2 linked regions of the Nodosilinea sp. E11 genome follow. The protein of the gene in region 2 interacts with the protein of the main gene of each other region in a pairwise test. Links are inferred from orthologs where the notes say so. Each region holds a gene or a part of one and is shown on either strand. Other genes may lie near its edges. The genes, in order: crtE and purT.

Region 1 (7,126 bases), 1.4 Mb from region 2 along the record:
AGGAAACGGCGGCCAAGGTGGAATCGGTGGTGGGTAGCTAGCCGCTTAGGTTCCCAAGACCGCCGATCCAGAGGGACTTGCCTAACCTGGTTTGTTTAGCAAAATAACGTCCTGCCCAAGGATGGTGAGTGGGGCCTGCCAGCGCAGGGCCAGCCACTGGAAGGTCTGCACCGAGAAAAAGCAGATATGGGTGCGATCGCTCTTGTCGTGCCAGGTGCAGCCTACCACCTCTGGGCTGATTCGGCTTTGGGCGCAGTTTTGGTTGGCTGATGTGCTGCGTCAGCTTTAAAGTCCATTGGGGAGGTCGTTAGGATAGGATCATAGATTGTAGATTCTGTAGCTGTTTGGGAGCGATCGCTTGCCTACCCTGGGAGTCAACATTGACCACATTGCCACCCTGCGCCAAGCGCGGCGCACCGTCGAGCCAGACCCCGTGGCGGCGGCGGTGTTAGCCGAGTTGGCGGGGGCCGACGGCATCACCGTGCACCTGCGCGAAGACCGTCGCCACATCCAAGACCGTGATGTGCGCCTGCTGCGGCAGACCGTGCGCACCCACCTAAACCTGGAGATGGCCGCCACCGATGAAATGGTTGGCATTGCCCTCAATCTCAAGCCCGACTATGTCACTCTCGTGCCCGAGCGGCGCGAGGAGGTGACCACCGAAGGCGGGTTAGATATTGCCGGCCAGCTGGAGCGGATTAAGGCTGTGGTCACTACCCTCCAGGGTGCAGAGATTCCGGTCAGTCTGTTCATCGACGCTACCGCCGACCAGATTGACGCGGCAGCTCACACCCAGGCGCAGTTCATTGAGCTGCACACCGGCCCCTACGCCGAAGCCAGCCAGGAGGGCGATCGCGCCCGTGAGCTCGACATTCTCGCCCAGGGCACCGCCCAGGCCCTAGAACTGGGGCTGCGAGTCAACGCTGGCCACGGCCTCACCTACTGGAACACCGTGCCGGTGGCGCGGATTCCCGGCATAGAAGAGCTCAACATCGGCCACAGCATCATCAGCCGCGCCGCCCTAGTGGGCCTGGAGCGCGCCGTCCGCGAGATGAAAACGCTCATTCAGGGATGAGTGAGGTGTCAGGCTTCAGGTGTCAGGTTTAAGGATTAAGCCGAACCTGAAACCGGACACCTCAGACCTGAAACCGGACACCCCAGACCTGAAACCCGAAACCTTAAAGGAGAACCCCATGACCACCTACTACTACGCCATTGCCAGTCAAAAATTTTTGCTAGAAGAAGAACCCCTCGAAGAAGTGTTAAAAGAGCGCCGCCGCCACTACCAAGAGCAGGAGCAGTCTGTCAATTTTTGGTTGGTCAAATCGCCAGCCTTTCTAGACGCCCCAGAAATGGCTAGCGTTAAAGCTAGCTGCCCTCAGCCCGCCGTGGCCCTGGTTTCCACCAGCAAGCAATTTATTGTCTGGGTCAAGCTGCGGTTTGAGTACGTTGGCACTGGCGAATTTGAAGCTCCCTCCGCCAGCATTCCCGACCCCTTGGCCTCTCTAGAGGCGATCGCCTCATAGCACCGGCCCCGAAAATAGCCCTGGGTGTTGCCATGGGGGATTGGGGTTTAAGGTGTCAGGTTTGAGGTGCCAGGTTTAAGGTGCTTTCTAGCACCTGATCTCTAAACCTGCTGTCCAAACCTCAAGGCGCTCTCAAACCCCATTCCCACTCCCAGGGGAGGCGGTCAATCAGTAAGATTGGCGTATAAATAAGATCAAAACCTAGAATCTTTGCCCCGAGATTGGTGGTTTAGGCTAGAATCGCTGGCAGATTATGGCGTTAGCAAAAGTGATGGTAACGGGTTTGAAACGGAGCAGCGGCGCACGGATACAGTCTTCTTGGCAGCATCTTTTCAAACCTGGGGCGATCGCCCTGGGGTTGTTGCTCGCGCCGCTGGTAGGGTTCTGGCAGTCGGCCCAGGCCCAGTTCCCGCCCTGTCCACCCCCGGCGGCCAACGAATATTTGCTACTGGTGCGCAGCAACACCGAGGCCGAGCGCAATCGGGTGCAAAACCTGCTGCCGTCGAACAGCACCGTCCTTGTCTGCGAATACCTCAACGATACTGTGGTGCGGGCGGGGGGGTTTAGCAACCTCGAGAACGCCAACGCCTGGGCTCAATATATGACTGAGGTGGAGGGGTTGCAAGCCTTTGTGGCTCGTCCGGCAACTACCGCTGCCCAGCCCGCCCCCCCCACGACTAGCCCAACACCCGCCGGTAATGGCACTTCGACCAACGGTACTTCGGCCAACGGCACTCCGGCCAACGGTACTGCAACCAACGGCACCAGACCTGCCACAACGCCAGCGCTTACGGCCTACGCCCCGCAACCCCTGGGCAGCGGTTTTGCGGTGCTGGTCGATTACCAATTTGAGCCTGAGTCTGCGATCGCCATTCAGCGTCAGATCGGTCAAGCGGTTGGGCTGGCTGTCCATCGCCAGCGCTCCTATCTCCTCATTGCCCATAGCCCCAACGTTGAGGGGGCTGCCTCTACCCTGTCGGTGCTCAGCAGTCTCAACATTCCGGGCTTTATTGTCGATAGCCAGGAGGTGGTGATGCTCACCCCGGCAGTGGCTCTACCGGCTCGAAGCGGCGATCGCCCCTAGGGCAGCGTCAAGCTTAACGTTTAGGGTATAGCCATCAATAGGCCGGAGCCGCCAGGCAAGACACCATCACCCCCAAAATTGACCCAGCAATCACCTGAAACGGGGTATGGCCGAGCAGTTCTTTTAGGCGGTCTTCTCGCAGTTCGGGCTTTTCTTGAAACAGCTCGTCAATGATTTGGTTGAGCACCTTGGCCTGCTTGCCCGCCGCCTGACGCACCCCCGCCGCGTCGTACATAACAATGATCGAAAAGACTGAGGTGGCGGCAAACAGCGGGCTAGCCCACCCCATCGTTTGACCCACCCCGCAGGCCAGAGCCGTAACCAGGGCCGAGTGGGCGCTGGGCATGCCGCCAGTACCCACCATCACTCGCAGGTTGAGCTTGCGATGGCGCACCAGTTCAATAATGGCTTTTAGCCCCTGGGCGGTAAAGCAGGCAATTAGCGCCACGATCAGCACGTGGTTGTCAAAAATCTCGGTAAAACTTTCCATCGGCTCAGACAAACCCTAGTAGGTACGGGCAACAATGTAGTCGGCGATCGCAACCAACGGCTGGCGCAGGTCTCCGAAACCAGCCAAGCTTTCCTTGGCCGCCTCAATCAGCTGGTCAGCCTGGCGACGCGATTCGTCTAGTCCCCAGAGGCTGGGATAGGTTACCTTCTGGGCCGCTACATCCTTGCCCACCGACTTACCTAGGGTCTCGGGGGTCGAGGTGATATCGAGAATGTCGTCCACAATTTGAAACGCCAGGCCAATGCGCTGGGCATACTGGCGCAGGTTTTCGATCTCCTCGTCACTGGCTCCGGCCAGCATCGCTCCAGCCGTGACTGAGATTTCGAGCAGTGCCGCCGTCTTGTGGTTGTGGATGTAGGTTAGGGTTTCGAGGGTCACATCAGGGTTGCCTTCGCTGGCTAGATCGACGATTTGGCCGCCCACCAGGCCTTCGCCGCCCACGGCCTTACCCAACCCAGCAATCACCCGCAGCACGCGCTCGGGCGCAGCTCCCTGGGTCTGGGTAGCCACATGTTCAAAGGCATAGGTGAGTAGGGCATCACCGGCCAAAATTGCGACGTCATCGCCATAGACCTTGTGGTTGGTCGGGCGACCCCGGCGGTAGTCGTCGTTATCCATGGCGGGCAAATCGTCGTGGATCAGCGACATGGTGTGGATCATTTCTAGGGCGCAGGCGGTGGGCATCGCCACCTCAACACTGCCCCCCACCAGCTCGCTACTGGCCAGGCAAAGAATGGGGCGCAGGCGCTTGCCTCCCGCCAGCAGCGAGTAGCGCATGGCCTCATAGAGCGTCTCGGGATAACGCAGGGCCAAAGCCTGGTCGAGGGCCGTTTCTACCCGCTGGCGCTGCTCGGCCAGGTAGGCATTTAGGTCAAACTGGCCAGGAGGTGATGGCCTAGAATCGAGGGAGTTGGTGGGCACCATAGCGGCATCTGGCAGAGTGAACGTAGACAAGCATAAGGGGTAACGGGAGCCCCTACGCAGCGAGGCGTTGGCGATAGCTAGTGACGGTATTTTCGAGCAGCATGGCCACCGTCATTGGCCCCACCCCGCCGGGCACCGGGGTAATAGCTCCGGCCACCGGTTGCACCGAGGCAAAATCCACATCCCCGACCAGGCGGGCTGAGCCATCGGGCTGTTCTACCCGATTGATGCCCACGTCGATCACCACGCTACCGGGTTTGACATCGACTGCGGTAATCATGCCGGGGCGACCCACTGCCGCCACTAGAATATCAGCTTGCTGCATCAGCGCGGGCAAATCGGCGGTGTGAGAATGGGCCAGGGTAACAGTGGCATTGGCTTCTACCAGCATCAGGGCCATGGGCTTGCCGACTAAAATGCTGCGCCCCACCACCACCACGTTGGCCGACACCAGGTTAATGTTGGCGGCCTCAAGCAGCCGCATCACGCCGTAGGGGGTGCAGCTACGCAGGCCCGGTTCGCCCCGCACCAGCCGCCCTAGGTTGATCGGGTGCAGCCCATCGACATCTTTGTCGGGGTCGATGGTGTGCAGCAGCGCCACCGCGTCGAGGTGGTCGGGCAGGGGCAGTTGCACCAAAATGCCGTCGACGTTGGGGTCGGCGTTGAGCTGCTGAATCAGATCGGCGACCGCTTGCTGAGACACCGTGGCGGGCAGGTGTTTGCCGTAGGAGGCAATGCCGACTCGGCCACAGGCCCGCTCTTTATTGCGGACATAGGCGGCGCTGGCCGGGTTGTCGCCCACCATAATGACCGCCAGCCCAGGGGGGCGATGCCCTTGGGCAATGAGGGCCTCCACCTCGGTGGCTAGGGTGGTTTGAATTTGATTTGCTAGGGCTTTGCCGTCGAGCAGTAGGGTCATGGCCGGGGTGCGCTAACCTGTATCTCGGAACCGATCGTGGTCGAACCCCCAGGGCAAGCTCGGCCCAGGGAAAAATTCGACGTCTTCCCAGTGTCTCAGATTTTGAACCTCTGGGAGCTAGCGATCGCCAGTAACTGCCGAATTAAGCCTTTATGAACTGCTTAAAACGTCGTTGTACATACTACGGGGTAGTGGGGTTGGCCCTGGTGGCTGTGACCAGCTGCGGGGCCAGCGTGGATGCGACGGTGGGTTACGGGTTGCGCGATCGCCTCAGCACCTGGCCCGGCCTTGCCTGGCTCGACCCGGTGACCCCCATTGGCGAGGCTAGCCAAAGCCGCCATGCAACGGTGTTTTTGACCGGCACCGTCGAGCGCCAGATTCCCCTGGTGGGCCAGGGCCTCTATGAACTGGTCGACGAGTCGGGTTCGATCTGGGTGCTAAGCGCGACCCCGCCCCCCGCCCTAGGTAGCCAAACCACCCTGAGGGCCACCATTCAGTACGAGCAAATTTTGCTTCAGGGGCAAGACATTGGCGCATACTACGCCGAAGAGCTAGAGCGCCTGCCTCTGGAATAGCTGCTTGGGTGCGTTGGGCGAACCGCACCGGTAAGTCACCGTTGGGGAAAGCATCGCCCCGAGCATGGCCCTACCTACCCAACGGCCTTCTTTCTCCGTTGCAGGGGCATGGAAAATGGTAGTCTCTTAGAAATGCTGTGTATAAGACATTCACACTGGTAGGAGAGGATTAGGGTAAATGAAACAACTGGTTGGCCTACTTGTTGCGCTGGCGGTGCTATTTGGTTGGGTAAGCAGCCCTGCTGTAGCGCAGCCCATCTCCGGGGCAGATCTGCTAAACGCCCCCCTTGAGGCCATGGTCTGGCTGGCAGAGACCTCACCTAAAAATGCGGTAGACGCTAAGCTAGAAACGGAATACGGGAATAAGCTTGACTTGAACAATGCCAACGTGCAGAGCTTTAGAAAGTTTCCGGGGCTATATCCCACCCTGGCCCGCAAAATTCTGCTGAATGCCCCCTACGACGACGTTGAAGATGTGCTCGATCTGCCCGGTCTCAGTGAGCAGCAGCTCAACATTCTGCGGACCAATCTAGACAACTTCACCGTTACCGTAACTGACCCTGCCCTGGTAGAAGGGGCTGACCGCTTTAACAACGGTGTCTATAAGTAGGCCGGGTTTTTACCTGCGCTTACCCCTAGTGGCCCTGGCTGGTCGAGTTGACCCTATTGGTCAACCCCGACTGGCCAGGGCTTTTAGTAGTTAAGGCCTTAACGACCCCTGCCTGAGCCTTTAATTGTTGGAGCATCTTTGGGAGCTGCCCTTGACCAAGCCTGACTTAGCTTCACCCCAGCCCCCCAGCGGCAATGACCAGGGTTTTGACGTGCTAGTGATTGGGGGCGGGGCCGCCGGACTGTACGCGGCGCTATCGATTCCGGCCCAGTGGCGTATTGGGCTCGTGACCAAAGATACGTTGTCGATTTCTGCCAGTGACTGGGCCCAGGGGGGTATTGCGGCGGCGATCGGCGCTGACGATCGCGTGTCGCTGCACGTAGCCGACACGTTGGTGGCTGGGGCTGGGCTGTGCGACCCAGCGGCGGTAGAACACCTGGCTAGCCGGGCGGCCCCTTGCATTGAGCGCTTGGTAGATTTGGGGGTGGCCTTTGACCGCACCGAGGGCCAACTGGCGATGACCCTAGAGGCCGCTCACTCGCGCCGCCGTGTGCTCCACGCCGCCGACACCACCGGTCGGGCGATCGTCTCGATCTTGGCGGAGGCGGTGCTGAAACGGCCCAACATTACGGTGTTTGAAAGCGCCTTTGCCTTAGAGCTATGGATGGTGGAGGGGCGCTGCCAGGGTGCCCTGGTCGCCTATCGCCAACAGCTACAGTGGCTCTCGGCCCAGGCGACGGTGCTGGCGACCGGTGGCGGGGGCCAGGTCTACGCCCAAACCACTAACCCTGCGGCCAGCACCGGCGATGGCGTGGCGATGGCCTGGCGAGCCGGAGCGCAGCTGCGCGATCTAGAATTTGTCCAGTTTCACCCCACGTCGCTGGCTAAAACCGGTGCTCCGCCCTTTTTGATCAGTGAGGCGGTGCGGGGAGAGGGGGCGCACCTGGTCGATGATCGGGGCTATCGCTTTGCCTTTG
Region 2 (3,420 bases):
CGAGCGGGCCTTGTCAACTCCCTTGGTGCCCTCGGCGGCAAAGTAGCTGTCTTCTAAAGCACCGGCGGTGGAGGGCAACACATTGGCGGCTTGGGCAAAGCTGAGCTGGTTGGCGTCGTTGGTGACATACAGGGCAAAGTCGATCGCCGCCTCGGGCACGTCGGTCGCCGCTGGAATCACCAGATTCATCACCGCCACGTTGGTTTTGCCAGTGTCGCCGGTGATCTGGGGGCCGCTGCCAGTCACAGCAGCAATATCGGGGGCGTTGGCTTCAATAGTGGGGAAAAATTCTGCCCCGGTTGAGAGCAGGGCAACTTCTCCGGCCTGGTAGAGCTCGATCGCACGGCGGTGGCCCTGGGTCAGCACCTCCCGAGGCAGCAACTCTTGCTGGTAGAGATCGGTCCAGTACTGAAAAACGGCCCGCCCCTCGGCAGTGTCAAAGGCGGCCTGGCCCTGGTCATCGACTAGGTCAACTCCCATCTGCACAAAGGATTGCAGCACATCGGCGGCATCTTCGGGCACAAAGGTGGTGAAGAAGGCATACTTACCAGTCGCCTGTTTCACTTGGCGGGCGACCTCAGCTAACTCGGCGTAGGTGGTGGGCGGCTCGACGCCCGCTGCATCGAGCAGCGCCTGATTGTGGAGGGTGACGTTGGTAGTCAGGTACCAGGGAAACCCAAAGCTTTGGCCGTTGAGGGTGTTGGCCTGCCAGATGTTGGGTAAGTAGACCTGTTTATCGGCTTCAGAAACCCGCTCATCGAGGGGCAACCAGGCGTTGCGGCTGGCTAGCTGAGCAGCAAAGTCTGGGTTAAGGTTGACCACATCGGGGGCGGTGCTAGCGGTGACGGCGGTGAGAATTTTGCTCTGCATATCGGCCCAGGGCACATCGACCCAGCGCACGGTGATGTTGGGGTTTTGGGTTTCGTAGTCGGCAATTAGCCCGTTGAAGTAGTCGGTAAAGTCTGGCTGAAGCTGCATCGTCCAAAACTCGACCTCTTGACGGCCATCGGCGGGAGCCGTGGCGGTGGGCTGGCCGCTGCCACAGGCCACTAGCCAGCTCAGCATCAGCCCCAGCAGGGCAAACAAACCAAAGCGGGCATAGGGGCGTAGTTTCATGGGTGGGTTCGGTTTCTAAAGAGAGGGGCTACCGCAACGCAGTCAACCTCAACTCAGCCAAACGCTTAGGGGCGCTGACGAGTGAATGGCTTTCAAACGTCTGTACAGTTAAAACAGGTTAGACGTAGGGGCATTGCAGTGCAATGCCCCTACCAAAGGATTTTTGCTGCAAGATTTTTGCTGCAATATGGTTGTTCATTTTCCCTTAAAGTGGGCGGCATTGGTGGATCTATAGGACCAATCCAGCGAATGCTTGCTTCCCCTAGAGGATGACCTGCACAGCGCTAGCACAGGCGATCGCCCGTTCTTTGGCCTGCTCCACTGTGTCGCCCAGGGCTAAGGCTACCCCCATGCGGCGGTGAGGATGGGCCGTAGGTTTGCCAAACAGCCGTACCTTGCTGGTGGGCACCTGAAGCGCCTGATCGAGGCCGGAGTAGCAGGGATGGTCACTCTGGCCAGGGGCCAAAATTACCGCCGAAGCACCGGGCTGCACCAGAGAAATCTCGCCAATGGGCAGGCCCATGATCGCCCGCACATGCAGCTCAAATTCTGACTGGTGCTGGCTGACCAGGGTAACCATGCCCGTGTCGTGGGGGCGGGGGCTGACCTCGCTAAAATAAACAGTCTGAGGTTGATCTGCCTCTCCGGCAATAAATAGCTCGACCCCAAATAGGCCCCAGCCGCCCAGGGCATCGGTGACGGCTTTGGCCATGGCTTGGCAGGCCGCTAGGGTGTCTGGGTGCAGGGCACAGGGCTGCCACGACTCACAGTAGTCACCAGACTCCTGGCGGTGGCCGATGGGAGGGCAGAAGTGGGTGCCGTCGATCGCCCGCACCGTCAGCAGCGTGATTTCAGCGTCAAAGGGCACAAACCCTTCTACGATGACGCGATCGCTCTTGCCCCGGCCCGCTTCTGCCGCATACTTCCAGGCGGGTAACACCTCAGTTTCTTGCCGTACGGTGCTCTGCCCCTTGCCCGACGAACTCATGATCGGCTTGACCACGCAGGGCAAGCCAATGGCTGCCACCGCTTCTAGATACTCGGCCTCGGTGCTGGCAAAGCGAAAGGGTGAGGTCTTTAGCCCCAGCGCTTCTGCCGCCAGGCGACGAATGCCCTCACGGTTCATGGTTAGCTGGGTAGCGCGGGCGGTGGGGATGATTCGCCAGCCCTCGGCCTCTAGAGCGACCAGGGTATCGGTGGCGATCGCCTCCACCTCCGGCACAATCAGGCTGGGGCGCTCTAGCTCAACTACCCGCCGCAGCGCTTCGCCGTCGAGCATGTCGATTACGTGGCGACGATGGGCTAGGGCCATGGCAGGGGCGCGATCGTAGCGATCGACGGCAACCACTTCCAGCCCCAGGCGCACGGCCTCCAGAGCTACCTCCCGACCGAGTTCTCCCGAGCCGAGCAGCAGCAGCCGCTGGGCCTTGTCTTGCAGGGGGGTACCGAGAACGGTCACAGGATCGGTCATAGGGAGAGACTCCAAGCGTGAAGAAATACGGCAGGCAAGCAATATTTTCTCAATATTAAGTGCTCACTTTTCAGAATTGTGTGTAACATCGCTGGTGATGCCAAGCGATAGTTTGCGCGGCATTCTGCCAGAAGCAGCAACGAAATCATCGGGTGCGTAGTCGGGAGATCGGGTTTTCTATCCCTTAAAGAAGAAAAGTGGAAATTCTGAATTAAATTGTGTACCATTCGTTAGCACTTTTTCCCCAGGGATGGTTGCTAAGCCACTGTAGCTCTCTTGAAGCATCTGCAACGTCGCTTCTCTAGAGAGTTAGCTGGTTTGTTTGGGTCTGCTTGGTTGTCGTATTGACCGGGCAGGTTTTCTGGTTACCCACCTGTTTTTCGGATACTGCCGTGGATAGTCTCAAAGCCATTTTTAATCGCAAGCCTCGGGGTGTTGGCATTGAGCTGACCCCGGAAAAAGTTAACTTAGCCCACATCAAAAAGCAGGGGACAGCCCTCAAGCTAGACACCCTGGCCTCGGTAGAACTGGCGGAGGGCATCTATGAAGAAGGGCAGATCTTAGACACGGCTGCCATGGCCGACGCCATTCAAATGGTGCTGACCGAAAGCAAGCTGAAGGTTAAGCAAGCCACCACCTCAATTCCAGGCCGAGCCATTACCCGCGTGATTCCGGTGCCCGCCGAGCTCGACGATGACGAGCTGCGAGAAATGGTGCTTAACCAAGAAGCCAGTCTCTACCTGCCTTTTCCCCGGGAAGAAGCCGACGTAGACTACCAGAAACTTGGCTATTTCGTCGATGAAGACGGCATTGAGAAGGTGCAGGTGCTGCTG

Evidence for each region.
Region 1: the proteins of purT (region 2) and crtE interact in binary tests that used the Escherichia coli proteins (3 or more experiments, as listed by UniProt). The link is inferred for Nodosilinea sp. E11 from one-to-one orthologs.

What each region holds. Positions count from the first base shown.
Region 1 is NZ_CP136520.1:5,192,815-5,199,940, forward strand. What follows is about bases 2,081-4,963. They hold crtE (geranylgeranyl diphosphate synthase CrtE), read right to left. Parts: upstream 4,046-4,963; coding sequence 3,116-4,045; downstream 2,081-3,115. Other genes in these bases: RRF56_RS25220 (hypothetical protein), read left to right, coding at 2,081-2,610; RRF56_RS25225 (divergent PAP2 family protein), read right to left, coding at 2,645-3,100; folD (bifunctional methylenetetrahydrofolate dehydrogenase/methenyltetrahydrofolate cyclohydrolase FolD), read right to left, coding at 4,098-4,963. Also shown: ATP-dependent chaperone ClpB, read left to right, coding at 1-41; RRF56_RS25205 (hypothetical protein), read right to left, coding at 82-228; RRF56_RS25210 (pyridoxine 5'-phosphate synthase), read left to right, coding at 359-1,075; RRF56_RS25215 (MgPME-cyclase complex family protein), read left to right, coding at 1,194-1,526; more of RRF56_RS25220, read left to right, coding at 1,780-2,080; more of folD, read right to left, coding at 4,964-4,964; RRF56_RS25240 (hypothetical protein), read left to right, coding at 5,117-5,539; photosystem II complex extrinsic protein PsbU, read left to right, coding at 5,718-6,149; nadB (L-aspartate oxidase), read left to right, coding at 6,301-7,126.
Region 2 is NZ_CP136520.1:3,777,669-3,781,088, reverse strand. Bases 484-3,420 are described here. They hold purT (formate-dependent phosphoribosylglycinamide formyltransferase), read right to left. Parts: upstream 2,588-3,420; coding sequence 1,379-2,587; downstream 484-1,378. Other genes in these bases: pilM (type IV pilus assembly protein PilM), read left to right, coding at 2,980-3,420; RRF56_RS18945 (sugar ABC transporter substrate-binding protein), read right to left, coding at 484-1,116. In the rest of the region: more of RRF56_RS18945, read right to left, coding at 1-483. UniProt on the Escherichia coli protein: Involved in the de novo purine biosynthesis. Catalyzes the transfer of formate to 5-phospho-ribosyl-glycinamide (GAR), producing 5-phospho-ribosyl-N-formylglycinamide (FGAR). Formate is provided by PurU via hydrolysis of 10-formyl-tetrahydrofolate.